Regions from separate parts of the Labrenzia sp. R5_0 genome, predicted to be linked through region 4. Evidence: riboswitches for the same ligand, from Rfam matches in the RefSeq annotation. Region 4 holds a riboswitch; each other region holds the start of a gene.
What was found. Region 4 has a riboswitch for thiamine pyrophosphate ahead of J7447_RS11140 (hydroxyethylthiazole kinase). Riboswitches for the same ligand answer to the same signal wherever they lie in the genome.
Positions count from the first base shown of each region.

Region 1: another riboswitch for thiamine pyrophosphate. It lies ahead of thiC (phosphomethylpyrimidine synthase ThiC); the one in region 4 lies ahead of J7447_RS11140 (hydroxyethylthiazole kinase).
Region 2: another riboswitch for thiamine pyrophosphate. It lies ahead of J7447_RS26465 (ABC transporter permease); the one in region 4 lies ahead of J7447_RS11140 (hydroxyethylthiazole kinase).
Region 3: another riboswitch for thiamine pyrophosphate. It lies ahead of thiO (glycine oxidase ThiO); the one in region 4 lies ahead of J7447_RS11140 (hydroxyethylthiazole kinase).

Region 1 is NZ_JAGHRK010000012.1:22,795-30,181, forward strand. It holds gene J7447_RS30370 (IS110 family transposase) at 1-798, shown strand, start outside; gene J7447_RS30375 (hypothetical protein) at 1,378-1,833, shown strand; gene J7447_RS30380 (methyltransferase) at 1,837-2,682, shown strand; gene thiC (phosphomethylpyrimidine synthase ThiC) at 3,458-5,266, opposite strand; TPP riboswitch at 5,358-5,483, opposite strand; gene repA (plasmid partitioning protein RepA) at 5,753-6,946, shown strand; gene repB (plasmid partitioning protein RepB) at 6,950-7,387, shown strand, end outside.
Region 2 is NZ_JAGHRK010000006.1:256,473-263,859, reverse strand. It holds gene J7447_RS26495 (DeoR/GlpR family DNA-binding transcription regulator) at 1-455, shown strand, start outside; tRNA gene J7447_RS26490 (tRNA-Glu) at 547-622, opposite strand; gene J7447_RS26485 (hypothetical protein) at 758-1,114, opposite strand; gene J7447_RS26480 (RluA family pseudouridine synthase) at 1,113-2,138, shown strand; gene rpoH (RNA polymerase sigma factor RpoH) at 2,316-3,200, shown strand; gene J7447_RS26470 (ABC transporter substrate-binding protein) at 3,503-4,444, opposite strand; gene J7447_RS26465 (ABC transporter permease) at 4,467-5,312, opposite strand; TPP riboswitch at 5,370-5,476, opposite strand; gene J7447_RS26460 (hypothetical protein) at 5,558-7,330, opposite strand.
Region 3 is NZ_JAGHRK010000001.1:1,388,428-1,395,814, reverse strand. It holds gene J7447_RS06425 (CoA-acylating methylmalonate-semialdehyde dehydrogenase) at 1-1,324, opposite strand, end outside; gene J7447_RS06420 (LysR family transcriptional regulator) at 1,666-2,547, shown strand; gene J7447_RS06415 (thiamine phosphate synthase) at 2,575-3,180, opposite strand; gene J7447_RS06410 (thiazole synthase) at 3,177-3,950, opposite strand; gene thiS (sulfur carrier protein ThiS) at 3,956-4,153, opposite strand; gene thiO (glycine oxidase ThiO) at 4,137-5,114, opposite strand; TPP riboswitch at 5,276-5,396, opposite strand; gene J7447_RS06395 (DNA topology modulation protein FlaR) at 5,444-5,968, opposite strand; gene J7447_RS06390 (pirin family protein) at 6,115-7,050, shown strand; gene J7447_RS06385 (DUF6030 family protein) at 7,019-7,387, opposite strand, start outside.
Region 4 is NZ_JAGHRK010000002.1:493,399-500,785, forward strand. It holds gene J7447_RS11110 (UDP-2,3-diacylglucosamine diphosphatase) at 1-114, opposite strand, end outside; gene J7447_RS11115 (SDR family oxidoreductase) at 384-1,163, shown strand; gene J7447_RS11120 (OmpP1/FadL family transporter) at 1,234-2,580, opposite strand; gene J7447_RS11125 (hypothetical protein) at 2,805-3,143, opposite strand; gene J7447_RS11130 (TRAP transporter substrate-binding protein) at 3,177-4,283, opposite strand; gene thiD (bifunctional hydroxymethylpyrimidine kinase/phosphomethylpyrimidine kinase) at 4,285-5,091, opposite strand; gene J7447_RS11140 (hydroxyethylthiazole kinase) at 5,128-5,901, opposite strand; TPP riboswitch at 5,970-6,080, opposite strand; gene J7447_RS11145 (Lrp/AsnC ligand binding domain-containing protein) at 6,288-6,524, shown strand; gene J7447_RS11150 (hypothetical protein) at 6,545-6,952, shown strand; gene J7447_RS11155 (DMT family transporter) at 7,191-7,387, opposite strand, start outside.

The DNA.
Region 1 (7,387 bases), on a different contig from region 4:
CGGCTGGCCAACCGGTTTCGTCATCAACTCTGGCGCTACTACCCGCAAGTAATTGAGTTGTCGGAAGATTGGGCGCGAGGTTGGGTCTTGGACTTGTGGGAACTTGTGCCGACGCCAGCGAAAGCGCGGAACGTTCGGCAGGCCACGATCGCACGACTGTTAAAAAGGTGCCGGGTCAGAAAATGGACGGCGGATACCCTGCTTGCTCACCTTCGTTCGACACCAATCTCCGTCGCACCTGGGGTTACGGAGGCCTGCGTCGCCCATTGCGAAGTCATCCTTGCCCGTCTTCGGCTGGTAATGCAGCAAATGAAGATCGGCATGAAGCACCTTGAACGTCTGTGTGCCGCGGTTGCCGAGTTACCCTCGACCGAGCCAACAGACCCGGATACGCGTTGTGATCCGGAGATATTGAGATCTCTGCCTGGCATCGGGCCAATCGTCCTGGCGGCATTGCTTTCAGAAGCGCCTGAAGCTGTTCGCCGACGGGATGCCAACGTTCTTCGAGCCCTGTCGGGTGTAGCGCCGGTGACCCGGCGTAGCGGGAAACAATATATTGTCGCGATGCGCCAGTCCTGCCCGCATAGGCTTCGAACGGCTGTATTCCATTGGGCACGAATAGCTGTGCTGCACGATTTCCATTCCCGGAACCGGTACAGTGACATGCGCAAACGAGGGCATTCTCATGCTCGCGCTCTACGTTCGGTCGGTAGTCGTCTGATAGGCGTCGCCTGCGCCATGCTGGAAAGCGGAGAGCTGTTCGACAAGGATAGAAAGCCACAGGTCCTGGCTGCATAGGTGATTGCCGGACGAGCGCGAAGCCCCAAATAGCGAAGAGCCCGGCCGGCGATGCGGCGCAACGCGCCGCCAACAATGGAATCGCGTGCAAAGCACGCTCCACATCTTCCTTCGAAAACGCTTAGGGCTCCGCCCTCGGCGCGCTTCAAGGTGCCTTCCGCCCAGCTTCCTACGCGCGTTCCACGCTTCGTGCAGCAGGGTCCCCGCGAAGGACCTCTCCGCTTGCACACCCGCTGCTCGCCGCGAGGCAAGGGTTGCAGCGCAGCGCTGCGAACCCTCGCAGAAAGGCAGCGGGAGAAGCCGGGAAATCAAGGATCGAAACAAGTGAAATTAGCACTTGAAATAGGTGGGGAGTCCCCTCCGTTTTTTCCCCTTGTCCCCCTCCCCCACACTCTCGCCGCCGAGGTCTCAGGAGCAGGAGCCGGGCTCCTGCCCTTTCGGGGACAGAACCCGCGTTCCACGGGAAGAAGGAGAGAAATAGATGTTTATCAAAGAATTCTGCGCGCTTGTCAGCGTGAGCCTGTTCAGCTTCGGGCTGGTCGCTTGCTGTGTCGGCCTCGCAGGTTGAGGGATCGCTCTATGACCAACAAATCCGAGTTCGTCACGGCCTATTTTTACGATGCCTTTTTCGGGGCAATGGCCAATATCTCCCTAAGCCGGGCAAACTACATTGCGGAAGTCAAACAGCGCATCAAGTGCAGCTTTTTCGATGTCGCCCGCCTCGATGACAATCACGATGTCTTCGTGGACGACAACGGCCTGACAGACGGTCTTCATACAATCGTTCGCCTCAAGGACTTTCCAAATCCGTTTGCCGGAAACCTTGTCATCGTGGGCAGGGATGAGCACGGAGACATTGCCGAGCCTCGCATGACCGTCGAGGAGATCGCGGAGCTGATCACGGTTTACCGGCCTGTGATGGATCCTGAATTGACCAACTTCGAAGGCCCGGACCTGATCGGAATCGGCCTGACAGGTTTGAATATTCGCATGGACAAGAGCGAACCCATCATCGTTGTAGATGGGGAGTTTTAAGCCATGGCGAAACTCACCAAATCGCAGCGCAAGGCCCACGCGGAGGCCGAGGCGGTCCTGACCAAGGATCGCTTGAGCGAAGACGAAAAAGACTTCGTGTTTCAGAACTGGCACGAAGGCGCGAACCACATCAACGGAGCATCCGGGGCGTTCTTTACGCCCTGGGGGCTGGCTGCAGACTTCTCCATCGATGCCGGGGGCGCTGGCAGCCGCGTCATCGATCTTTGCGCCGGGATCGGAATCCTGTCCTACTTCCTGCACCACCGCGCGAAATGGGCCGACAATTGCCCGGACCTGACATGCGTTGAGCTGAATCCCCGATATGTCGAGGTGGGCAGAAAGCTGCTGCCGGAGGCTCGTTGGATCTGCGCCGATGTCTTTGACTGGAGGGACTGGCAAAGGGAGCTTGGTGGAGAGCGTTTTGACGTGGCCGTGTCCAATCCGCCGTTCGGTGCCGTGAAGCGCGCCGGCAATGGACCGCGCTATCGTGGCCGCCAGTTTGAGTTTCACGTGATCGACATCGCGGCCGAACTGGCCAATCGGGGCGCATTCATCGTCCCGCAAGCGTCCGCCGCCTTCCGATATTCCGGCGCGCAATGCTTTCAGAGGGTTGAAACCGGTCCTGCGGCTGAATATCAGAAGTTGTCAGGGTTCCACATGTATGAAGGCGCGGGCGTCGATACCTCGATGTACAGGGACGATTGGAAGGATACCTCGATCATTTGCGAAATTGCCTGCTACGAGTTTGCCCAGGATCGCGCCCGGCAAGGTCAGGTGCAGGAGCGCCTAAGCGCCCTGCCGGTCCCGGTCGTCCCACTTCGCCCAGCCGAACAACTTGCGTTGCTGTGAGGGGAACCATGGGACCGATACGAAAAGTCAAAGTCTATGACATTGATTCCGGCCTCGGCGGCACGCACACAGTTTCCATAGTCGAAGAATTGCCGAACAATCGGATTAGCGTTCGAGTATGGTACGGCAGAGCGACGCCGACCGGTTGGGAAGCGTGGATTGAATGGGACGGTGCCACATTTGAGACAACGCACGACCAGTTAACGAACCCGAGAGTTTTAGCGCTCTACAAAGAGGAAACCTGATTCAGTTTTGAGCAGCAAAAGCAGCAGCGCAGAGCAAGCGGCGCGACCGGGCCGGATTGGCTAGCCCGGCTGAGGCAACAGCCTTGCTCTCAAACCGGAGGTAACGACGATGTGGCATTGGCCTATCAGCGTTACCCTTAAAGTGAAAAAGACCCGGACGACCTTGCAAATCGAAATCCGGGTCCAATTCATACTTTAGGGAAGGGGGCGGCGGGGAAACCTGCCATCCCACTCCGGACAAGAATATAAGTCAATTCTCTGAATTTTCCAAATGATGGATGTCAAACAGGCAATCGGATGTCCTCGCGACATCGGCCGGTAGTGTGCAAACGTGAAAAACGGCGGCCAAGCGTGACAAAACCGTGAAACGGTGCCGCAGGACCGCTCCCGGAATAGCTGAGCAAAGGCCTTTTATCAAAATACCGATTTTGGAGCCCATTCCGCTCGCCTACCGCATCGAGCGGTAGGCCATCGGGCGAAGGGAGCCCTAAACCCCTCCCCTCGAATCTCCCCTCCCCTCTGCGAATGAACTACAGATCCTTTGGCATGTAGAGATCGCCGCCAGCACGATATCTGACTGCCATCGCCTCCATGCCCTCTTGACGAGCAGCGTCGCGGATATCGTGGGAAATCCGCATGGAGCAGAATTTCGGACCGCACATGGAGCAGAAGTGCGCGACCTTGTGGGCTTCCTTCGGCAAGGTCTCGTCATGCATCGAACGGGCCGTTTCCGGATCGAGCGCGAGGTTGAACTGGTCCTCCCAGCGGAACTCGAAACGGGCGCGCGACAGGGCGTCGTCGCGGACCTTCGCTGCCGGATGACCCTTGGCGAGGTCGGCGGCATGGGCGGCGATCTTGTAGGTTATGACACCGGTCTTCACATCATTGCGGTCGGGAAGGCCGAGGTGTTCCTTCGGCGTGACGTAGCAGAGCATCGCCGTGCCGAACCAGCCAATCATCGCGGCACCGATGCCCGAGGTGATATGGTCGTAACCCGGCGCGATGTCGGTCGTCAGCGGTCCGAGCGTGTAGAACGGCGCCTCGCCGCAGACCGCAAGCTGCTTGTCCATGTTCTCCTTGATCTTGTGCATCGGCACATGACCAGGGCCTTCGATCATGACCTGGCAGTCTTTCGCCCAGGCGATCTTCGTCAGCTCTCCGAGCGTTTCCAGTTCGGCGAACTGCGCTGCGTCGTTGGCGTCGGCAATCGAGCCCGGACGCAAGCCGTCACCAAGTGAAAAGGAAACGTCGTAGGCACGGCAAATGTCGCAGATCTCCTCGAAATGCTCGTAAAGGAAGCTCTCCTTGTGATGATGCAGGCACCACTTGGCCATAATCGAACCGCCGCGCGATACGATGCCGGTAACGCGGTTGACGGTGAGCGGAATGTAGGAGAGCCGGACACCGGCATGGATGGTGAAATAGTCGACGCCCTGTTCGGCCTGCTCGATCAGCGTGTCGCGGAAGACTTCCCAGGTAAGGTCCTCGGCAATGCCGCCAACCTTTTCCAGCGCCTGGTAGAGCGGCACCGAGCCGATCGGAACCGGCGAATTCCGGATGATCCATTCACGAATGTTGTGGATGTTGCGCCCGGTCGATAGGTCCATGACGGTGTCGGCGCCCCAGCGAGTCGCCCAGACCATTTTCTCGACTTCCTCCGCCATCGACGAGGTGACGGCAGAGTTGCCGATATTGGCGTTGATCTTCACCAGGAAGTTCCGGCCAATGATCATCGGCTCCGCTTCCGGATGGTTGATATTGGCTGGGATGATCGCGCGCCCGCGGGCGACTTCCTCGCGGACGAAGTCCGGTGTAACAAAATCCGGGATCGCCGCGCCGAAGCTCTCTCCATCACGGGGAAGCTTTTCGTTTGCAGCCTTGCGACCAAGGTTTTCCCGGATGGCGATGAATTCCATCTCTGGCGTGATGATGCCGGCGCGGGCATAGGCGATCTGGGTGACGGTCTTGCCGTCTTTGGCGCGGCGCGGTTTCTGCAGGTTAGGGAATTGCAGTGTCAGGCGCTCGCCGGTGGCAAAGCCGTTGTCTTCCGGCTTGACCATGCGGCCCTCATATTCCTCCGTGTCACCGCGGGCGGCGATCCACTCGGCGCGAAGGCGCGGCAGTCCCATTTCAATATCGATCGCCTGGGTCGGGTCGGTATAGGGACCGGAGGCATCATAGACCGTGACGGGCGGTTCGCCGGCGGCCGGATGGACTGCGATCTCGCGCACTGGTACGCGGATATCGGGATGAATTTCGCCCGGCTTGTAAACCTTTGTAGAGGCAGGCAGCGGCCCCTTGGTGATTTCGGGCGTAATAGTCTTGGTGGCAATGTTCATTCTGAGGCTCCAATCTTTCAAGTTGGAGACCCAGTTCGAAGCCGGAATGATGGAAAGACGCCATGACGCTCCGGATTCTGGGCAACGTCGTACTGCAGCGCTTGCACCGTCCCTACGCCAGTATGAACTGGATCAGGTTCAACGGGTCACTGCGCTGCCATCAATCAACGGCCCAGCAGTATCTCAGCCCCTTGCCGGGGCACCCCTGGTAACGTTGCCATCGGCCATCATCCACGTGCGTTTGTCAATACAGAGATGCTTGGCTCGACGAGGAAGTGCTGTCACTTTGGCGGCAAAAGGTTGAAGGAAATGTGCCGGGTGACTCCAAAAAGTTGTCCGCGGACAACAATGCGAAGTTCTTGTCGAAACTAGGCTGAAAAATGCACTTGGTTAAGCGTTTGTAAATTGGTAACGAATCGGAGCATATTGTAACAGCGCAGTTTGAGGCGTAGTTTTCAAAAATGCGCAGTTCGAGGATTTTTCGAGATGGACACCAATCTTCTGGTTGAAGGTGCTGCTGAACACCTGCCAACGACACTTTCGGCGGACGCGAATGAGCTCGCTCATCAATTGCAGATACATCAACGAAAAATCTTTCCACCTGCTTCTCAAAAGACTATCCGAAGATTTTCGCCTGCAGAAGCAGCTAAATTGATTGGCATTAAGGAAGGCTATTTACGTCAGGTCGCCGCTGATGGGCATGGCCCCGAACCAAACGAGAACGGTAGGCGCACATATTCTGTCGAGGACATGGATCATATACGTCAGGTCTTGGACGAGAAAAATGGCACGCCAAAATATGTGCCGATCCGTCGGGGAGATGAAAAGCTTCAGGTTATCACTGTAATGAACTTCAAAGGTGGTTCCGGAAAAACCACCACATCTGCTCATTTGGCTCAGTTCTTGGCGTTGCGTGGATACCGCGTTTTAACAATTGACCTTGATCCACAAGCATCATTGTCAGCGATGTTCGGACATCAACCCGAACTAGATGTCGACGAGGGAGAAACGCTTTACGGTGCTATCCGTTATGAAGACCCTCGAGCCTTAAGCGAAATCATTCGATCCACATATACGCCAAACCTCCATATTGTTCCAGGCAATCTTGAATTGATGGAATTCGAGCATGAAACGCCCAAAGCAATGTCTGAAGGACGTTCAGCGTCCATGTTTTTCGCCCGAATAGGGGAGGTGCTGACAAGCGTTGAAAGCTATTACGACGTTGTAGTCATTGATTGCCCACCTCAGCTTGGCTTTCTAACGATGTCGGCCTTAAGTGCGGCCACAGGAGTATTGATCACCGTACATCCACAGATGTTGGACGTTATGTCTATGTCCCAATTTCTTTCTATGACAGCTGAATTGATGAGTGTTGTCGAAAAGGCCGGAGGGCGTACCAGCTATGATTGGATGCGTTACTTGGTTACTCGCTTCGAACCAAACGATGGACCACAAAGCCAGATGACCGGGTTTATGCGTTCAATATTTGGAAATCGCATGCTTCAACATGCGATGCTTAAATCTACTGCTATTTCTGATGCCGGTGTTACCAAGCAAACTTTGTATGAAGTCGAAAGAAGCCAATTTGTGCGCGGTACTTATGATCGCGCAATGGAATCTATGTCTCTCGTGAACCAGGAAATCGAAGACCTCTTAAACGTGACTTGGGGACGGAGGTAAGGGATGGCACGCAAAGACCTGATCAGTTTTTCGTCGGACGAGGATGGTGAAATCCAAGGGGATCCAAATAAATCGGATCGCCCACTGGCGGGCATCACGCCAAATAGACGGTCAAGTTCACCGGTTGGAGGCATCGCAAAAACTCTTGGCTCACTCTCAAGTCAGATGGACCGTGCTAGTGAATTAGAACGGCAACTGTTGGAAGGACAAAAGGTCGTTGAACTGGATCCCTCTCAAATAGACGATTCATTTGTTCGCGACCGTTTGGAAGCGGACCCGGAAGTCGAGAGGGACTTTGTTCAACAAATCGATGAGCACGGGCAATTAGTACCAATCCTTGTTCGTCCAAACCCGGCTCAAAAGGGTCGCATGCAGGTGGCATTCGGCCATCGTAGACTTCGGGCGGCCAGAAGCCTCAATCGAAAGGTCAAGGCTGTCGTT
Region 2 (7,387 bases), on a different contig from region 4:
TCCAGCATCGCGGCCTGATGGTGATCACCAACAACATCAACGTCGCCAGCCTGATGCGCGGCTATTCCCAGATCGAGGTGGTGATTGCCGGTGGCGTGTTGCGCCATTCCGACGGCGGCATTGTCGGCGAGGCCGCGGTGGACTTCATGCGCCAGTTCAAGGTCGATTTTGCCGTCATCGGCGCTTCCGCGATCGATCCCGACGGCTCCCTGCTCGATTACGACTACCGGGAAGTGAAAGTCACCAAGACCATCATGGACAACGCCAGGCACGTCATTCTGGCCGCCGACAGCACCAAGTTCGAGCGCACTGCACCGGTTCGTGTCGGACACCTGCGACAGGTCACTACTTTCGTGACGGATTATTGCCCCTCGCTAGACTTCGCGCAGATTGCGCAAGACGCAGAAGTCGAGCTGATCGAGACCGGCCAGCAGGAAGACAGCACTGCCGGCTGATCGAACACAGCACTCCGTGTAACCGGTGCACAAACGGGTGGAGAACCCTGTGCGCAGGATGTGGATATGCTGTTTGTGCCTTGGGGAGAAATGGCACGCCCAACGGGACTCGAACCCGTGTTTCCGCCGTGAAAGGGCGGCGTCCTAGACCGCTAGACGATGGGCGCGCGGGGCTTGAGAAGCTCAGTGCCTCAAGCCGAGGACCGTGCGTATACGGCTGCATGACAAAAGACGCAAGCCCTAATTTTCATTTTTCTGTCACATGCCTGTTCATAACCGCGCGCCGTATGCGCGACGCTACGTCAGCGCGCGACAAAATCCGTGCGGCCCAGTTGCTTGCCCGTTACAGGATCGAAGCGCAGCAGCGCCGTCTTGCTGCCTTCGCGCACCAGAACCAGCAAGAGACCGTTCGAAAGGTCGGCCTGCAAAATTTCCGCGTCAGCGCCAACTGCCACTGTTGCGGCATATTGATCGGCTGAAACATCGGACTTATTGGAGTTGATCTTGTAGAGAATTGCTGCAAAGACAGCGATAAAGCCGGCGATCATGACGAGGGACGAGCCGAGCAACAGACGCTTCAGCTTGGCCTGGATGCGTTCGGCCGCAGGATCAAGCGGCTTTTCACCCGGCCCCTCATCCCGATAATCAGGTTGTGACATGACAGACAATTCCCTCGAGTATCCGGCCGGTCTGGACCAGGATTTCAGTTTAACAGTTGATGCAGCCGATGCCGGGAAACGGCTGGATGCGGTGCTGGCGGCTCATCTGGAAGCCCTTAGCCGCAACAGGATCCAGTCCCTGATCAAGTCCGGGGACGTCACCGTCGGCGGCGCGAAAATAGTGGAGCCGAAATACCGGGTCAATGAAGGCGATGCCCTGACCCTCACTTTGCCGCAGGCGGAAGACCCCGAGCCCAAGGGCGAGGACATCCCCGTCTCGGTCGTCTTTGAGGACGAACACCTTATCGTGGTCGACAAACCGGCGGGGCTTGTCGTCCATCCTGGTGCCGGCAACTGGACCGGCACCCTCGTCAATGCACTCATCCATCATTGCGGTGACAGCCTTTCCGGCATCGGCGGCGTGAAGCGCCCCGGCATCGTTCACCGGATCGACAAGGACACCTCCGGACTGCTTGTCGTCGCCAAGACCGACCAGGCCCACAAGGGCCTTGCAGCCCAGTTTGCCGACCACGGCCGCACCGGACCGCTGGAACGCGCCTATTCGGCTCTGGTCTGGGGAGCACCTTCCGGCCTGAAAGGCACGATCAACGCCAATCTGGCCCGCTCACAGGCAAACCGTCAGAAGATTGCCGTCGTCAAGACTTCCGGTCGCCACGCCATCACCCACTGGCAGGTGAAGGAGCGCTTCGGCAATGCCGAACAGCCTGCGCTCGCCTCGCTGCTGGAATGCCGCCTTGAAACCGGACGCACACACCAGATCCGCGTGCACATGGCTCATATCGGTCATCCGCTGATCGGTGACGACGATTACGGGTCGGGTTTCAAGACCAAGGCAAACAGGCTCGATGAGCCGCTCAAAAGCCTCGTGAACGGTTTTCACAGGCAAGCCCTGCATGCCGGCCTGCTGGCTTTCGAACACCCGGCAAATGGTAAAACCTTGCGCTTTGAGAGCCCTTACCCGGATGATTTCGCAAATCTTTTGTCCGGATTACAAAAATTTTAGGATGCGTTTTCGTTTTCTGACCATGCAATCGACCAATTTGGACCTATATTAGAAGCTTCTGTGTGCCTGTACGGACACTATTGTGCGTCCGCCTTCCCTCAAAAATGGCTTGCTTGCGTATCACTGCGGGGCAGCGGGAGGAAGGGGTCGCAAACTTGACGAAAGGGGGTGCATGATATGGCCCAGAACGTTCCGACGCTTACAGCAGGGGAAGGCGGTCTCAGCCGGTATCTGGACGAGATCCGCAAGTTTCCAATGCTTCAGCCGCAGGAAGAGTACATGCTCGCCAAGCGCTACAAAGAGCATGAAGACCCTGAAGCTGCAGAACGCCTAGTCAATTCCCATCTACGCCTCGTCGCCAAGATTGCCATGGGTTACCGCGGGTATGGCCTGCCGATCGGAGAAGTCGTTTCCGAAGGCAACGTCGGCCTGATGCAAGCGGTCAAGCGCTTTGAACCGGACAAGGGGTTCCGGCTCGCGACCTATGCCATGTGGTGGATCAAGGCGGCTATCCAGGAATACATCCTGCGCTCATGGTCCCTCGTGAAAATGGGGACCACGGCCAACCAGAAACGCCTGTTCTTCAACCTGCGTCGCCTCAAGGGCAAGATCCAGGCGTTGGACGAAGGCGATCTGAAGCCGCATCAGGTCTCTGAGATTGCCACCAAACTCGGGGTGTCCGAGGAGGAAGTGGTGTCCATGAACCGCCGTCTGGGCGGCGATGCCAGCCTGAATGCGCCCGTGCGCGCGGAAGCTGATGCCGGTGAATGGCAGGACTGGCTTGTCGATGAAAGCGACAGTCAGGAAACCCTGCTTGCCAATCAGGAAGAGCTGGACATGCGTCGCAAGATGCTGAACGACGCGATGGACGTGCTCAACGAGCGTGAACGGCGCATCTTTGAAGCACGTCGCCTGGCCGAAGACCCGATGACGCTGGAAGATCTTTCGGGCGAATTCGGTGTTAGCCGCGAGCGCGTCCGCCAGATCGAGGTTCGCGCTTTCGAAAAGGTTCAGAAAGCCGTGCGCAACAGCGCCCGGACAATGGACCAGCCCGCCGCCTGAGATAGCCGAACCTGGAAAAAACAGAAAAAGCGCTGGAGCCCAGGCTCCAGCGCTTTTCTTTTTGCTTGAAAGTCCTTCCCGGTGTCATCCCGGACGCAGCGCAGCGAAGATCCGGGATCGGAGAGCCCGGATCTTCGTCTGAAAACCACAGACAATCACAGAGACTTCCGCCTCCCCGGCCCCGGCTCGCGCTACGCTTGGCCGGGGTGACGACGGAGAGAGGGAGCTTCTTTGCCGGTGGTCAGAAGCGCTGGAGACTGGCTCCAGCGCCGTCTTGTCCTTGGCAACGTTCCTTCAACCCCTCAGCGGATTTCGGCTGTGTAGCTCTCCACCGGCACGACCTTGCTGATCAGACCGGCTTCGGCCATGAATTCCGCAAAGCGCTGGTAGCGGCCTTCATCAAGTGCAGCCGGACGCTTGGCGAACCGCGGCAACGTATCGAACCATGCCCGCCTGTTCAGCTCGTCATTGAGGTTCGGATACGCTTCTATGAAGGCATTCCAGGCCTCTTCCGGGTGATTGCTCAGATAGATGGTGGCCGCTTCCACGGCTGCCAGGAACTTGGCGAAGCGGGGATCGTCCGTCTTGTCCTTGTTGACGACATAGATCAGCTCATCAAAGATCGGCACACCGTTTTCTTCCGGGAAGAAGGCCTTGCCGGGTTTGCCTTCGATTTCGAGCTGGGTGAGCTCGAAATTGCGATATGCGCCGATCACCGCATCCACCTGACCGGCAAGCAGAGAGCCTGACAACGCGAAATTGACGTTCACCAGCTCGACATCATCCATGGTCAAACCGGCCGATCGCAGCATCTGGCCCAGCATCGCGTCCTCGAAGCCGGACACGGAAAAGCCGACACTCTTGCCCTTGAGGTCCTTCAGTTCCTGTATCGGGCCGTCCTTGAGCACGATGAGAGAATTGAGGGGCGTTTCCACCAGCGTACCGATCCATTTCAGCGGCAGCTCTTCCTCGATTTGCGCATGAAGCGTCGGCTGATAGGACACCGCGATATCGCCCTGCCCGGCAGCAACCAGTTTCGGCGGCATCGCCGGGTCCGCCGGTTCGATGATCTCAACCTCGAGGCCTTCTGCCTCGAAGAAACCCTTGGTCTGCGCGGTTACCAGCGGCGCGTGATCCGGATTGATGAACCAGTCGAGCAGCAAGGTCAGTTTCTCACTGGCCTGTACCGGCCCCGATGCCAGCAGCCCGGCGGCCAATGCGAGTGACAGGATTTGTTTTTTCATGAGGTCCTCCGTAGAGCGGCAGCTAGGTGAGCGGCTGCCAGGGAACAAGAAGTCGGGTGAGATGGTTCACGGCAAAGCGCATGATCAGCACCATCGCCGCGAGCAGGATCAGGGCGGCGAACATCATGTCCGCCTGCATCCGGTTGCTGCTTTGAAGCATGATGAAGGCAAGGCCTCCTTTTGCCCCGGCCCATTCGCCGATGATCGCCCCCATGGGAGCGAACACCGCGGCCACCCGCAGGCCGGAGGCAAACGCCGGCAAGCCTGACGGCAGGCGAAAGAACCAGAGTTCCTTCAGGCGAGACAGACGATAAAGCCGGGCGAGATCGCACAAACCCGGGTCAAGCCGCTGCAGGCCATCGAAAAACGTCGATGTGACCGTGAAGAAGATGACCAGGATGATGACGACGATCTTGGAGGCCAGCCCGAAACCGAGCCAGAGCACCAGGATCGGCGCGATTGCGAAAACAGGCAGGGCCTGCGTCACCAGAATGGGCGGCATGGCGAACCTTGCAGCAATCGGAAACAGCCACAAAAGAACGGAAAGCAATGCCCCGGCGGCTGCTCCCAGCACAAACCCGAGCACCGTCTCATAGGCGGTGATGCCGGCATGATGCAGAAGGAAGCCTGCGTGTTTGACAAAGGCCGTAAAGACGCGGTCCGGACCCGGCAGGATATAATGCTGGGTGTCGAACACATGGACGATTGCCGCCCAGATAACGACAGTCAGCAGGAGGCCGAGTAAGGTCCTGGCAACAGCTTTCGCAAACGCCATCATCCCGCACCCCCCGCCGCCGTTGGCCAACAGGAACGCATGAAAGCCGATACCGGCATTCGGATGTGCGGCGACCGCAGTGGTCGCAGACAAGTACGCATAGGATCTCCCGTCTTCGGACAAGCCGAAAATGACAATGGAGATCCGGGAATAGGCTAAGGATTCCGTCCCTTCGCCGGCATGACCCGGATCAGGTTCTAAGGGTTCGGCATTACGCCATCTCAGCTCCGGTAACCGGAACACCCCTCGGACCAAGGCGGACCATGCCTTGTGTGACGGAAAAAGGCAAGCCGCCGTGAGGCGGCTTCTTCAGATTTTGAAAGGAGGCAGGCTGGCGCTTAGCCGGCTTGCCAGGACGTGATCGCCTTTTCAACGGCATCTGCACCGGCGGTTCCCTTTTCCAGGGTCAGGATGCCGCGCTTGCCGTTTTCGTAAAGCATCGGAATGTCGATCCAGCCGCGTTCACGCAGCAAGGCGAGATTGCGTTGCTGCTCGTTCGGCAAGCTGGAAAGGGCAATCCAGAAAAAGCCCGGAGACACTTTCACGGAAGCGCCGATCAGCGCATCGCCACGAGCTTCTTCCGTAGGCTTCATGACCAGGCCTGGCACGTTGACGACGTCACCCGGAGCGAAGTTTTCCGGGAACTCGTACTTGATCTCGACCAGATGGCTGGCGGGCAAGGAAGTATCGTCATTCGGCTTGATGCGAATGTCGACCTTCACATCCCGCTCGGGGATTTCAATGGAGGCGCTCAGAACCGCGAGAGCCTTGCCGTCCAGATTCGTTTCTTCATCGACACCCCAAACGACAGCGCCTTGCGCAGCCGTTCCGGCACCGCCGGACTCTTCCCCTTCTTCGTAAAGGATAGAGCGCTGCACCGAGGAATCCGTCGCCGTGGCGGACGGAGCCGGTGAAGTTTCGTCAGGCGAAATGGCCGAGAGATTGTCTTCCGGCACCGCAATCGGGCTTTCGGTGGTCGCAGAAGACTGATCGTTTTCTCCGCTCGTCACAATGGACGGCTGGGAAGGTTCGGGCGCAGCGGAAGCTGGTGTATCGACCTGCGGTGTATCGGCCGGCGCGGGCGAATCAGACTGTCCGGTAATCGTCGTCGTGGTTACCGTACGTGCATCCGGGGCAACCACATCCGTCTCGCCTTCGTTCAACAGGCGGTCGGTGTTTTTCGAAGGCTCTTCACCTTCTCCGGCGGGGGCAGCGGTCGAAGGCTCCGGCGTGGTGTCCGGCTGCGTATCGACAGGCGTTTGCGAAGAAGACGCAACCGGCACGTTGCCGCTATCGGCAGTCTCATCGCCCGCAGGCATCAGGAAATAAGCGCCGGCGCCCAGGAGCACCAGCAACAGGACACCCGCAGCAATGACGATCGGAACGGTGCGGCTGCCGGATGAATCACCGCGCAGCGCATCCGAAGCACTCGGCTTGGCGCGCTTGGAGCGGCTTTTCTTGGAGGCCGACTTGTCCTTCGGCTTGGCTGTCTCGTCGCCCGGATAAGCCTGATCGGCGGGATCGGCCGCACCGGCGGTATCTGCAGGCTCGAACAGGCCATCATCTGTCTGTTCCGGCTGCACAGGTCCGCCGAAAGAGGGCTCCTGGCGCACAGGCGCAGCGCCCGGGTCGGCAGCTTCCTTGGCGTGGTGAACAGCCTGGCTGGCCGCGGTGCCAAGCGCTTCGGCCTGTGTCAGGGTTTCCTTCAAGGGCGACGGAGCCGGGGTATCCACCACCGGTGCTGCAGTTGTTTCAGGTTCCTGTGGTGCAGGCGCAGGCGCTTCCGGCGCAGCCTCTGCCACCGGCTCAGCCGGAGGCGGTGTCACGGGCGGCGCGGAAACCTGCGGCGCCGGGGTCGGCGTTTCGACCTTCGGAACAGTGGGGCTGAGACCGAGGCTTTCGCGGGCGGCTTCGGCTTCCACCTTGCGAATGGCTTCTTCCAGACGCAGCTGCTCGGCCGTGATCTCGGACGGCGCCAGCGGCGGCTCATAGGCTTTCAGCTGATTGACGATGGCATTGCGCGCACGGCTGTAAACGCTTCTGCGTGCAGCACCATTGTTTTCAGGTAAAGACGCGATCGTTTTCTTCAGAATTGAATAGTAATCAGCCATCTTCCTGCCTACCGGCCGACTGCAAGGATCTGTTCTGCGGGCCCGAGATTTCGTTTC
Region 3 (7,387 bases), on a different contig from region 4:
TCGGCACGTTGATGCCAACCATGCCGATGTTGATGCGGGACGCGAAGTCGCGGGCTGTATCGCCGTCACGGGTGAAGATCGCAGTGCCGTTGCCGTATTCGTGGCTGAGCGGCAGATCGAGAGCTTCTTCGTAGGTCTCTGCGCGAACTACGGACAGGACCGGACCGAAGATTTCGGTCTTGTAGATGTCCATGTCCTTGGTGACGTTGTCGAACAGGCAGCCGCCCATGAAGAAGCCGTTCTCATAGCCCTGCATGGAGAAATCGCGGCCATCGACAACCAGCTTCGCACCTTCCTTGATGCCTTGGTCGACGAGACCTTTTACGCGAGCAAGCGCTTCCTTGGTCACCAGCGGACCGAAGTCGACGTCATTGCCAGCCGTGTACGGCCCGATCTTAAGTGCCTCCACCTTCGGCGCAAGCTTCTCGATCAGTGCATTTGCGGTGCTTTCGCCAACCGGCACGGCAACAGAAACAGCCATGCAACGTTCGCCGGCCGCGCCGTAACCTGCACCGATCAGAGCATCGGCCGCCTGATCAAGGTCGGCATCCGGCATGATGATCATGTGGTTCTTTGCGCCACCGAAACACTGGGCGCGTTTGCCGGATGCAGTTGCACGGGCATAAACATACTGGGCAATCGGCGTGGAACCGACGAAGCCGACAGCCTGGATGGTTTCGTCGTCCAGGATTGCATCGACCGCGCTCTTGTCGCCGTTGACGACGTTCAGAACACCTTCCGGCAGACCGGCTTCGATCATCAGTTCAGCAAGCATGATCGGCACGGACGGATCGCGCTCGGACGGCTTCAGAATGAAGGCGTTGCCACAAGCGATCGCCGGGCAGAATTTCCACATCGGGATCATGGCCGGGAAGTTGAACGGCGTGATGCCGGCAACGACGCCAAGCGGCTGGCGCATGGAGTACATGTCGATGCCAGGACCGGCGCCTTCGGTGAATTCACCCTTCAGGAGATGCGGCGCACCAATGCAGAACTCGGCGACTTCCAGACCGCGGATAACGTCGCCCTTGGCGTCCGGAATCGTTTTGCCGTGTTCGCGGGAAAGAGCTTCAGCCAGCTTGTCCATGTCGCGGTTGAGAAGATCTACGAACTTCATCATCACGCGAGCGCGACGCTGCGGGTTGGTGGCAGCCCAGGCAGGCTGTGCGGCAGCAGCATTGGCAATTGCCGCGTCCATCTCGGCCTGGCTGGCCAGGGCGACCTGCGCCTCGACTTCACCGGTTGCCGGGTTGTAGACGTCTGCAAAGCGGCCGGAAGTTCCCTCCACGTGCTTGCCGCCGATAAAATGACCGATCTTCCGCATGTCGCGTTTCTCCCAATATGTCCTGACACCAGCCAAAAGGATTTTGGGCGAGCGTCCGAGATGATGTCTTTTTTGACTTTTATTTTTGCTACAAACAAGAACCAGATTTCCGGACCCGTTGTGCGTTTTTTGAAGTTATGCAATAAAACGCCACGAAGCGTCTGAGACAAACGATAGGTCCAATTCCCCTCGGTTGTCATCCCGGCTGAAACTTTACCAAAAGCCGGTGTGCAGCAAGGCGTGAACTCACCACCATGAACGCGGCGGCATCGTGCCTGGTATCTGACATCAGCTGAAAAAAACAAAACGGAGTGGCTGGTCATCGCGGAAAGCAAATCGAAATGAACTGGGACGACATCCGCATCTTTCTCGCGATCGCTCGAACAGGACAAATCCTGGCGGCAGCGCGCCGTCTCGGCCTCAACCACGCCACGGTGGCGCGCAGGCTGACGAGCCTCGAAGACAGCATCGGCACACGCCTCTTCGACAGATCAACATCCGGCTGCCTTCTGACGGAAGCCGGCAGCCGGTTCTTTGACCGGGCAGAACGGATCGAAGCCGAGGCGGTGGCAGCGGAAGCCGACCTGACAAACAACACGCCGGAAATTTCCGGAACCGTTCGCATTGGCGCACCCGATGGTTTCGGTGTCGCGTATCTTGCGCCCCGGCTTGGCAAGCTCACGGAAAAACATCCAGGACTGACGGTGCAGCTCGTTCCCGTGCCCCGCTCCTTCTCGCTCTCCCGCCGTGAAGCTGATATCGCCGTGACAATAGACAGGCCGGAAACAGGCCGGCTGGTTGCCGGCAAGCTCGTCGACTATTCGCTCGGTCTTTATGCGTCAAAAACCTATCTGGAAAGCCGGGGAACACCTGCCTCCGCAAGCAATCTGATCGACCACGATCTTATTGGCTACGTGGAAGACCTGCTCTACTCGCCATCGCTGAACTACGGCACCGAGATCCTGAAAGACTGGACCGCGCGATTTGAAATCGCCTCCGCACTCGGCCAGACCGAAGCAGTCAGGTCCGGTGCCGGTATCGGCATACTTCACGATTTTATCGCGCGCGACAATGCGGACCTGGTCGCCGTTCTCCCGGAGATAAAGCTTCACCGGGCCTACTGGATGGTGACACATGAAAGTTCGCGCCCTCTCCGCCATGTCGCCGCGGCACAGAAATTTCTGCGCGATCAAGTCGCTCACGATAAAGCGATTTTCGTTTAGCCAGGCCGAAGGCGAAACGCACTCAACCTACCGCCAGGGATCTGTCGCCATTATCCATTCCCTGGTGCGCGCTTCCGGATCGGCATTCCGGGTGATGTCGGTGACAACGGCTGCGATATCTGCGCCGTTCTCGAACACACCCGGCAGACGTTCCGGATTGAGGCCGCCAATAGCAACAAGCGGCAATTCGCCGATCTGCCGCTTCCACCGTCCGACCTTTTCAACGCCTTGGGGCGCCCATTTCATTTCTTTCAGGATCGTTGGATAGACAGGCCCCAGCGCGACATAATCGGGCTCGACAGAAAGAGCGGTTTCCAGTTCCTCGCCGTCATGGGTCGAAACGCCGAGTTTCAGACCGGCCTTGCGAATGGCCGCCACATCGGCGTCAGCAAGGTCTTCCTGACCAAGGTGGACAAAGTCGCAGTCCAGCTCAATCGCGAGCTGCCAATAGTCGTTCACGACAAGTTGGCAGCCGTGCTTTTCGCAAGCGCTCTTGGATGCTGCGATTTCCTTGCGCAGGACTTCGTCGCTCGCGTCCTTGATGCGCAGTTGAACCAGTTTGACGCCAAGCGGAACCAGCCGCTCGATCCAGTCGGAACTGTCGACGATGAGGTAAAAGGGATCGAGCTTCATTCAAACACCGCCATTCCGAGAACCGGGGTAGAAGGAACCGCCATGTCGCGAGGTTCCAGGGGTTGGGCTTCATAGGCCAGGCGACCGGCCTCAATTGCAACTGCAAAGGCTTTGGCCATTGCGACAGGGTCTCCGGCCTTTGCCACAGCCGTATTCAGCAGTACCGCATCGAAACCGAGTTCCAGAACAGCGGCCGCATGGGACGGTCTGCCAAGACCGGCATCCACAACAAGTGGGATGCCTCTGAAGTGACTGCGATAGGCACGAAGGGCATCCGGATTGACCGGCCCCTTCGCCGAACCGATTGGCGCACACCAGGGCATCAACACCTGGCACCCCGCCTCAAGCAACCGTTCGCCGACGACAATATCGTCCGTCGTATAGGGAAACACCTTGAAGCCGTCATCGCTCAGGATACGTGCGGCTTCCACGAGGCCAAAGACATCCGGCTGCAGGCTGTCGTGATGACCGATCACTTCCAGCTTGATCCAGTCGGTTCCAAAAAGATCGCGTGCCATTTTTGCGGTGGTGACGGCTTCCTTCACCGAATGACATCCGGCAGTGTTGGGCAGAACCTTGACGTTCAGTTCCCGGATCAGGTCCCAGAACCGGCCGCCTCCGCCACTTCCTGCCGTTTCGCGCCGAAGGGACACCGTCAGAATTTCAGCCCCGGATACCTTCACCGCGTCCGACAGAATTTGGGGTGATGGGTACTGGGCAGTTCCAAGCAGGAAACGCGACGCAACGCTTTCGCCATAAACTTCAAACATAGGCGTCATCCTCCCTGCATCGGCGACAGGATCTCGATACGGTCGCCAGCTTGAAGGACGCAAGCGCTTCGTTCTTCAGCACAAACCAGATCGCCGTTGCGCGCCGTTGCAAGAAACTCGTGGTCATAGGCCAGTTCGTCCAGAAGCGCAGCCAGCGTCGCGCTGACAACTTCCTGAGGTTCGCCGTTAATGGTTAGCTTCAAGGGACTTCTCCTGAAGGTGTTGCACGATCCTGCCTGCCGCCTCCATGGCAAAATGCGGAGCAAGCAGGAAGCCGTGCCGGTAGAATCCGTTCATTGACAACGTGTTGCCGGTAAACGTGAGACGAGGAAGATTGTTGGGATATGCCGGGCGGAGGCCCACCCCGGTTTCGATGATCTTTGCCTCCGCAAATCCCGGATGCAGGCTGTAGGCGGCATTTAGGAGTTCCATGGTGGACCGAACACTGACCGCTCCCTGGTCACCGCTTTCGATCATGGTTGCCCCGACCATGAAGACGCCGTTGTCACGAGGCACGACATAGACCGGGATGCGCGGGTGCAGAAAACGCACCGGCCGCGAAAGCGAGACCTCCGGCGCGTGGAGGATCAGCATTTCACCGCGTACGGGACGCAAGTGCGGATCCGGCGAGGCCATGCCGGTACAATCGGCGACAAGATCGGTCGCCGCGGTGAAGTGCTGCGCCTCTAACCTCACCTCGGCACCGCTTTCAGACACCTTTGCCCGCAATGCCGTGAGGGCCCGCCGCGGATCGAGATAGGCTTCCCCGGCAAAATGGAGCCCCTTTGCAAATCGGCCTGCGAGGTCCGGCTCGAGTGCGCCCAGCGCGTCAGCGTCGAGCCAGGCAAAGCCGCTGGTTCGAGAAGCAAAGCGACTTAACTCGCCGGTATCGCGCGGCGCGGCAACAACCAGCGTGCCATTGTGCGAAACCTGTCCCGGCAGGACTTTGCTCCACCAGCCAATGGCGGCTTGCCCGAGCCGCAGTACATCTTCCTCGGCACTTTCCCGCTCACACCATGGCGCCAACATGCCGCCTGCGAGCCAGGAGGCACTGGCAGTGAGATCCTTGTGTTTTTCCAGCAGCTCCACCCGCACACCGCGCGAGACAAGCTCATGTGCCAGTGTCAGACCGGCGACACCCGCCCCTTTGATACCGACCTTCATTCCGCCTCTCCTGCCAGGGTGGACATCAGTCGTTCGACATCACGGAATGTCTGGTATTCCGCTTGCATTCAACGGATCTCCGCAAGGACCGGAAAAGGTCCCGCATTTCGGACATTCGGCTTGGAAAGGTGGCCGGGTTGGAGCATTGCCGTGGCGAACGCAGTTGGCCGAGAACACCTTCCCTTCGCCAGCATGACCTGGATCAGGTTCGTCGGGTCCCTGCACTGCGCAAGTGCGCCAGCAGTATCTCAGCCTCTTCTGGAGGCACCCCGGGTGAGCCCCTGTTGTGCCGCCCGTCAGGCGCACCTGTCAAGAGACAGGATGAGCCTTCATCCTTGTTGCCAGGGGCGCGCCAGAAAGTCGTCGATTTCGGCAAGGGTGTTGAACCGATAGACTTTCAGATGGTCCGGAGGTTCGCGGTAGATGTGCTCCAGTTTGGCTCTGGCGGAGTGTCTCGTTCGCCAGATGAACCTCAGGAATTCAACAGTTTGCCAGTTGAACTGCTCCGGGCAGCCCTCGGCCAGATCCGGACGGCTTTGCCCATTGTATTTCACCGACCGTTTCAGCACTCGAAATATGCGGCGCGTTACCGGGACATCGAGCCAGATGAAAGTGTCGGCACGTTCGATACGTTCCGCATAGGTGCTTGAATGACCACCCTCGAAGATCCACACATCCTTCAGATGGACCTCATGCGTCAGCCGGTCTTTCTCTTCCCGCGTCCGCTCGTTCCAACCGGAGCGGTAGTGGATCTTGTCCATATGATAGACCGGCAGTCCGGTTTTCCGCCCAAGGGCAACGGCAAGCGTGCTTTTACCCGAGCCCGGGCCGCCAACGATCATCACGCGTTTCATGTCGCACCAAACAAAAGCAAGGAAGGGCCGGTCGTTATACAGATTGTGCAGGGTATGAAAACCCGAAACAGACTGTTCAATGGACACTTCGGCTTCGCAGGCCCTATCTAGTTTGCAAGACAGAATGTTCTTTGATGGAGAGGCAGATGAGCTGGTTGAATTGCCCTGATCCCGTACCGGGAAATGCTGCAACCTGTGACCCGATTGAAACGATCATCGTACCGCGGACATCCGACCTCGGCGGATTTTCGGTAAGACGTGCCTTGCCGTCTGCCAGGCGGCGGATGGTTGGCCCGTTCATCTTCTTCGACCAGATGGGCCCGGCAGAACTTTTGGTCGGCGGCGGTATCGACGTGCGCCCGCATCCTCACATCGGGTTGGCGACAGTTACCTATCTCTTCGAAGGAGAGATGTATCATCGTGACAGCCTTGGAACGGAGATTGCGATTGCCCCCGGTGCTCTGAACTGGATGAGCGCCGGCAAGGGCATCGTGCATTCCGAACGTGAGAGGCCGGAACGCCTGCAGGAAAAACGTCCCCTGTTCGGCCTGCAGAGCTGGGTGGCCCTGCCCAAACACCTGGAAGAGACCGACCCGACCTTCCAGCACCACGGCACAGAAGAACAGCCGGAATTTGCCGACAAGGGCGCTTCAGTCAAACTTATCGCGGGCGAGCTTTATGGCCACAAGGCACCGGTGAAGACAGCGTCCGACATGTTCTATGCCGATATCACGCTGGAACCGGGAGCGAAGATCCCGCTGGATGCCGGGTGGGAAGAGCGCGGTCTTTATACGGTCTCGGGCCAGATCACCATCGCCGGCCAGAATTTCGATCCGGCCCAGCTGCTGGTGTTCAAACCGGGTGATCATCTGGTGATCGAAAACACGTCTCCCGTGCCGGCTCGTTTCGTAGTGCTTGGCGGCGAACCGATGGACGGCCGGCGTTATATCTGGTGGAACTTCGTGTCTTCATCGAAAGAGCGCATCGAGCAGGCCAAGGAAGATTGGCGTCTTGGCCGTTTCGATACGGTACCCGGCGATGCGGAAGAGTTCATTCCCTTGCCTGACCGTCCGGGGCCCTGACACTCCAGCCGCTTTCCAGTGGCGGTGCTTTTTCGAACCTGTCGGCGGGCCGGATAAGGTCCGGCTCGCCAAAGTCCAGAATGATGTTGAGCCGTTGGCTTGCCAGCGGGTCCCCCGTCAGATTTGGGTCTTCCGGCGAAACCGACAGCCGCACGCCCCGGTGTGTCGTCTCCAGTTGCCTGAACCCGGAAACCGCCTCGCGAAACACTTCCGGAACCGTCCAGCCATACCGAAGCGACAGGGCGTCGATCACCAGCCAGACCGCATCAAGGCCGATCTGCATCTGGCGCGGATCTTCCACCACCAGCTTCAGCCGCAGATAATCGATGCTTTTTTC
Region 4 (7,387 bases):
TTCATTGTCCTTCAGAAAGTCCAGCAGCATCTCCGCCTGACAACCGCGCGTGCCAAGATGGACGTCGGAAATAAACAAGGCCCGGTAATGCCGCGATACCTCAGCGGTAGACATAGCACTTCTCCAAATTCCCTTTGGAGCGCTATAGACGCGATTCAAGTATCACTATTATGACAAACGGCGTGACTTCCCCGGGGCTGTTTGTTTTCCAGCTTAATGATTAACACCGGCACGGATCGGGTATTGGCCTCCTTCACTTCATTCCGTTGCTTCACGAACATCTTGCCGGATGCTGACCGGCTCCATATGTCCCTGACGGCATTTGACAGCATCGGGTTTTGCCAGCCACAAAGCATGTCCAACCTGCATCAAGGAGAACGTTCATGGACCTCGGCCTCAAGGGCAAAAAGGCAATCATCTGTGCGTCAAGCCGCGGCCTCGGCAAGGGCTGCGCCGAAGCACTGGCGGAAGCAGGCTGCGACATAGTCCTGAACGGACGTAACGAAACGGTTCTGGAAGAAACCCGCACGCTGCTGCAGAACCGCTTCGGCGTGAGCGTTGCCGCCATCGCAGCGGATGTTTCCACACGGGAAGGTCAAGAAGCGCTTCTGGCGGCCTGCCCGGACCCGGACATCCTGGTCAACAACAACGGTGGCCCACCCCGGCGCGACTATTCCGAGCTGGACCGTGCAGCGCTGATGGAAGGTGTGGTGCAGAATTTCGTCACCCCCATCGAGCTGATCCAGGCGGTTGTTCCCGGCATGAAGGAGCGCGGTTTCGGCCGCATCGTCAACATCACTTCGCTTTCGGTAAAGATGCCGATCGAAGGTCTCGATCTGTCCAGCGGTGCTCGGGCGGGGCTCACGGCATTCCTGGCCGGCGTCTGCCGCCAGCTTGCCCCCCACGGCGTGACGGTCAACAACCTGCTGCCCGGCAAGATGGACACCGACCGTCTGAAAGGCGGCTTCGAGCGCGCCGCGCAGCAGTCAGGCAAAAGCATCGAGGATGTCCGGGCGGCACAGGCAGCGGAAATCCCGGCAAGACGTTTTGGTTCAGCCGAGGAGTTCGGCCAGACCTGCGCTTTCCTGTGCTCTCGCCACGCCGGTTACATCACCGGCCAGAACATCCTGATGGATGGCGGGCTCTATCCGGCGGCGTTCTAAGGGCCTGCCGAAACAAATAAGGCCGGAGTGTTTCCCCCGGCCTTGTTTGTTTTTATCAGCGGATTTCCGCTCAGTAGGTGTATCTGAGCGCGGCCGAGATGATGTTCACCTGGCTGTCGACCTTGCCTGTGTATGTACCGATATTGGAATTGTAGTCCTGGTGGTTACCCGAGATATCGATCTTGGTGTCGGCTGGTATCAGGTGTGAGTAGCCGATGTCGAAAGCGAGATTGTCCGACGGAGACCATGTCATACCGGCCGACAACCACAGCCGGTCGTTGTCCGGCAAACGCGTGGAACGAATGGCCTCGTCGATCGGCGAAAGCTCGTAGCCGACACCTGCACGCAGGGTAACCTGCTGGTTCCAGTTGTACTCGCCCCCCACCGAGAAGAACCAACCGTCGTCGTAGTTGAATTCCAGGTTTGGCAAACCCGTCGGATTGGTGGTTGCCGTGCCGCCATCACTGCTCGGATGAACTGTCTTCAGGCGGGACCAATTGGTCCATTCAACCGTACCGGCGATCTTGAAGGTATCGTTGATGCGGTGACTTGCCGACAGAGTAACGGTTTCCGGCGTGACGACTGTCGCCTCGATGCCTGCACGATTGCCCGCGAAGGAAACCGGGGTCATGCCGGCAAAAAAGCGCCCGCCCGGGTTGATGTAGGACCCGTCGAGATTGTTGGCGACCGCGGACCGGTAGCCAAGACCGATCTCGGTCCCCTCCCAAGGCCGCACAGTCAGGCCCGCGGTGACGCCAATGCCGTAGCCTTCCCCCTTGAACTCGGTCGTCGCCGCAGAGGTGGAGAACGGATAGGCCGATTTCAGCCGGACTTGCAGATATTGCGCCTGGACCCCGACACCGACAGCGAACATGTCGTTGATCTGATAGGCGATGGCCGGATTAACGTTGACCGAGAACACTTCGGATGACCGGGAATAATACTGGCCTGCCCAGTTCTGCTCCGGTTTGGTGCTAAGCCCGAACGGCGCATTGACGGCAAGGCCGAACACCACTTGATCATTGAAGCGGTAAGCTGTGTAGGTGGACGGTACCCAGGCATCCGATGCAATGTCGCCGCTGCCCGCTGTGCTGCTGGTCGCACCATTGACGGTTGTCAGTGCTCCGGGCGTAAAGGTTCCGTCGATATCGGACTCAGGCATGATGAAAGAACTGTGCGATTCAATCGTAAGCCCTTTGCCCGCACCAATCAGCGTTGCCGGGTTCCAGAACATCGAGGAGATGGACTCACCCGTCGTTCCGTTCCCCGCGAAAGACATTCCTTGATAATAGGCACTCTGCTCTCTAAGTGCGAACCCACCTGCGAACGCAGAACCTGCAACCATTGATAGAGCTACAGCTGTAGAAGCAAGTAGAACTGATTTCTTGTTTACCCACGGCATTGAGTTTCCTCCCATCCCCTAGCCACCGGATGCTTGATGACAACCTGAGACAGGGTTTTAGGAGAATGCCGTCCGTTTCAACTGAATATTTACGTCAGTTATGCGGTCGTTTTTTCATGCTGCAATGCGAAATGCGCGGCTTTTCTGGTAGGTATTGCTGCGTAGACATTCAAAACACTTCAAAAACGACAGGTTCAGAGTCTCTTCGTCATCGCACCGACACACTTTCAGACATTTGCCTAAAAAACAGGCACCCGAAATGTCAGTTTCCGATAACGTAATTTAACGGTGAATCGTTGCGGCTTTGCCACAGGTTTCGTGACGGAATGTGGATCTTTTGTAGGACAAGTTCCTTGATATTCCTTGGTAAAAACGCCAATCACCTTTCCTAACGGAAATCGCGTCGGCACACCGTTGCGCGGTAGCCTTTCCTTTCGAAATTGAATTTTTGTCAGGAAGTTTGTCAGCAGGCGCAGCGCCACTGTCCGGCCAATTACAGCTTCTCCGGCAAGGCAGGTTGCAAGCTGCGAACCGGTGGGTTGCACCGGCTCGCAGAAAGAGATGGTCCAGGACCGCACTCCATTCCTTGTTTGCGACCTCAAGCGGCAAGCCTAGCTGTCGCGAGCTTCGAGGAAGCGACGCATGGCAACGTCACTCCAGGGGGCAAGGCGTGCCCGCGCAGCCATATGACTGTCGTAGATCCTCTGGCTAAGCGCATCCTTGCTCGCGAACTCGGACAGCACGACTGCCGAAGTCTCCCGCAAAGCATCCAGAACGTCGTCCGGATAAGGACGGACGGTAACGCCGTCCTCTTCCTGCAGGAGCTTCAGTGCGCCTGCATTCTCCCAATCGCTTTCTGCAAGCGAGCGGCCGTTTTCTGCCTTGCAGGCCTCCAGAACGATTGCGCCAAGGTCTTCCGGCAGACCTTCCAGCGCCACCTTGTTAAACAGCGCTTCACCGGTGCCGTTGGGTTCATGGAACCCCGGCGTGTAGTAGGACTTGGCTGCTTTCTGGAAACCCATTGCCCTGTCCGACCAGGGACCCAGGAATTCGGTAGCGTCCAGCACGCCGCTGTCCAACGCCTGGAACAACTCTGCAGGCGGCAGGCTGACAGGCGTCGCCCCAAGCCGATGCATCACTTCGCCGCCAAGGCCCGGCATGCGGATCTTCAGCCCCTTGAGATCGTCAAGAGTGTTGATTTCGCGCTTGAACCAGCCACCCATCTGGACGCCGGTGTTGCCGGCCATTACGGGCCTTAGTCCGAACGGGGCATAAAGCTCGTCCCAAAGCGCCTGGCCGCCCCCCTGCTCAATCCAGGTGATATGCTCATGCGGCAGCAAACCGAAGGGGATGGCGGTGAAATAGACCGAAGCCGGGATCTTGCCCTGCCAGAAAAACGAGGCCGTGTGCGCCATCTGCGCCGTCCCCGCCGAGACGGCCTCGAACACGCCCAGAGCCGGCACCAGTTCCCCTGCAGCATAAAGCCGAACGCGCAGGCGACCGCCGGACATCAGCTCGATCCTGTCCGCAATGTGCTGCGCCGTGACCCCGGGCCCCGGCAGGTTCTTTGGCCAGGATGTGACCATCTTCCATTCCAGCGTCGCCTGCTCCTGCGCCACCGCCGGGGCGGCCAACGCGCTTGCACCGGCGGCGGCGGAAGCCCCCAGAAGTCCGCGACGGCTGATCCGTCCGGTTTCGGTTTTTGGCTGATCGGTCATCTCACTTGCTCCAGAACGCGTGGAAATGATGGACTGGCCCATGACCACTGCCGATGTGAAGCGTGTCGGCAGCAGCGATGGCGGCCTGAATATAGGACTTTGCGGACCTGACGGCCGCTTCCATGCCCTGCCCCTTGGCGAGACCCGAGGCAATCGCGGATGACAGGGTGCAACCGGTGCCATGCGTGTTGTCGGTCTTGATCCGCTCTGACCTGAGCCAGACCGCATTGCCGTTGCGATCCAGAAGCAGATCAGCGCTATTCGCGCCAGACCCGTGCCCGCCCTTGAGCAGAACCGCATTGGCTCCAAGACCGAGCAGACCTTCTGCCTGCGCCTGCATTTGCGTTTCGTCTGCGGCGACGTCGCCCTGCAACATGCGGGCAGCTTCATGCAGGTTCGGGGTAACAATATCGGCCAGCGGCAGCAGCAAGGCAATCAGCGTGTCGACCGCACTGTCGGCAAGCAACGGGTCACCGGAGGCAGCCACCATCACCGGGTCAAGCACAACCGGGCCAGTCTCATGTGCACGAAGCCCTTCAGCTACCACCTCAATCGTATCGACACGCGACAGCATGCCGATCTTTGTCGCCTTGACGGCAAGGTCGGAAAAGACGGCCGTCATCTGGGCCCGCACGAACTCCGGCGGCACATCATGGATGGCGCTGACGCCAAGCGTGTTCTGCGCCGTCAGGGCTGCAATAACACTGGCACCAAAGACGCCGTTTGCGGAAAAGGTCTTGAGATCAGCCTGAATGCCGGCTCCGCCGCCGGAATCCGATCCTGCAATGGTTACCGCAATTGCGGTCATAGGAACCTCCTGGGAGTAGATGCCGAAAAGGCTGCGTCAGCCGGTCTTGAGACGGGCTTCAATGTCGCGGTCAGTCAGGCAATAGAGTGCGTCGAGCAACTCCGGCACCAGACTGCCTGGCCCGCCTGACCGGCTGGCCGCGATTTCGCCGGCAATGTTGAAGACGGACAGTCCGCAAGCAGCTGCAAGCGCCCTGTCCTTTTCGATGCTCAGGAACGCTGCCAGAACAGCACCGCCGGCACAGCCGGTGGCCGTCACGCGTGACATCAGTGGATCGCCGTTGCGCAGCAGGAAATCCTCGCCGCGGCTCTCGACCCTGTCTTCCGGGCCGGTAACCGCAAAAACCGTACCGGCCTCGATCAATGCATCGGCATCCGCCCGCTCCGGCAAGAGAGCGGTGAGTTCTTCCGGATTGAGCCGCACCAGATCCGGCTTGAGGCCCAGCAGGTCGCGCGCATAGGCGCAGCGCACGGGAGACCGGTTGACGAAAACCGGATCGACACAAACCGGACGTCCGGCAGTCCTGGCAGCTTCGATCGCTAGCGGAATGGCCGCACGACGTTCCTCGTCAAGGGTGCCGAGGTTCACCAGCAGCGCATCAGCCCCGCCGGCAAAGGCCGCAACTTCCTCCCGCGCGATGGTCATGGAAGGAACGGCGCCGAGCGCAAGCAGCACATTGGCGGTGAAACTCTGGGCGACCGCGTTTGTGACGGCGTGAACGCGCGGCGTTTTCTGCCGCACCCTTTCCAGAAGGGTGAAGACCTGTTCGGCGCTCAGGGCCTGCGTGGAAGCAGCGACGGAAAGGCTCATGACGGCTCTCCTGCGACAGAAAGCCCGTTGCCGGTATTCCGGAAAGGACGTGTTGAAGGGAGTGGTGTGTGCATCATGATCTCAAATCCCTCCGCCGGTATCAGCCGGATCAGGTTCAAGGAGTTGGCAGGCCGCCTCTCAGCCCGGTCCAGGATGGCCGGGCACCCCCATGAGATGATTGCACTGCTAACAAGCCGGCCGTGCGATTGCAAGACCCGGCTTGTGCAGAGCGGCTACTCGGCAATTGACTGGCGGGAGGAGATAGGCGATGTCCTAGTCTGCTTTCGTGAATCTGTTGCCCGGCATGTTTGGCTGACCGAACAGCCCGGCTGATGGTTCAGGTGACACGTTCACCCCCTTCAAACACCAACTGCCCGGAGCGCCCCATGGTACCGTTTTTCGTGATGATCAAATGCCAGTTGGGCAAGACTTACCAGGTCGCCAATGCGATCGCCGATGCGGAAATTGCGTCCGAAGTCTACTCCACCTCCGGCGACTACGATCTTCTGGTGAAATTCTATGTCGACGACGGCTCGGACATTGGCCACTTCGTGAACGAGAAGGTCCACCCGATCGACGGCATTCAGGACACCAAAACCATCATTACCTTCAAGGCCTTCTGAACTCAGACCCGGAAATTTCCATGAAACTCATTAAAATCGCCGCCCTTTGCCTGCCCCTCGCTCTTGCTCCGATCGGCTCGACCGCGTCCGCGCAAGGCATGCCACCGGAGCAGATCAAGCAGATCCTGGACCTGACCAAGGCCAACTGGGTGTCATTCCGCGACTGGCAGGGCCAGGAGCTGATCTATTTCACCCACCTGGAATCCTGGAAGTGCGGCATCGACTATGTCTTCTACGGACTGAACGACGACCCGATTGAGCAGGAATGGCAACTGGAAGCCTGTGACCCGGACAACCAGAATGTCGTTCTGAAGGACAAGCCCTATCTGGAGCTGCCCCTGGGTTCGGCCCAGTCGATCAGCGTGCAGCTGATCTTCAAAGACGGCACCAAGAGCGCTGTCGAGCGGTTCGAATACAAGTCCCAGTAAGGCCGATTTCGGAAACCACCCGCATTCACCGTCATTCCGGACAAGTGAGGCAAAGCCGAGCACCGATCCGGGATCCAGCGCATCAGCGTGAGCAAAGCGAACTCTTCTCTCTTTGTGTAATGCCGCGCCTAAGGCGCGAAATAAGTGCTGGATTCCGGATCTGCGCACAGCATTGCTGTGCTTGTCCGGAATGACGGGGAAGACAGCGGGACCTGCCCTCTTGTCTCTCCCTCCCCCCCTACGAACGCGAGGGTGATGACGCCCGGCGTGCCTTTGTCCGGTCCAGCCCGAGCTTGTGCTCGCGGTAGATGACGAAAATACCGGCGGCAATCACGATCAGCGCCCCCAGCACCACAGCGGGCAAAGGCGTTTCGCTGAACACCACCCAACCGACAATGATCGCCCACAGCATGTTGACATAGTCGAACGGGGCAA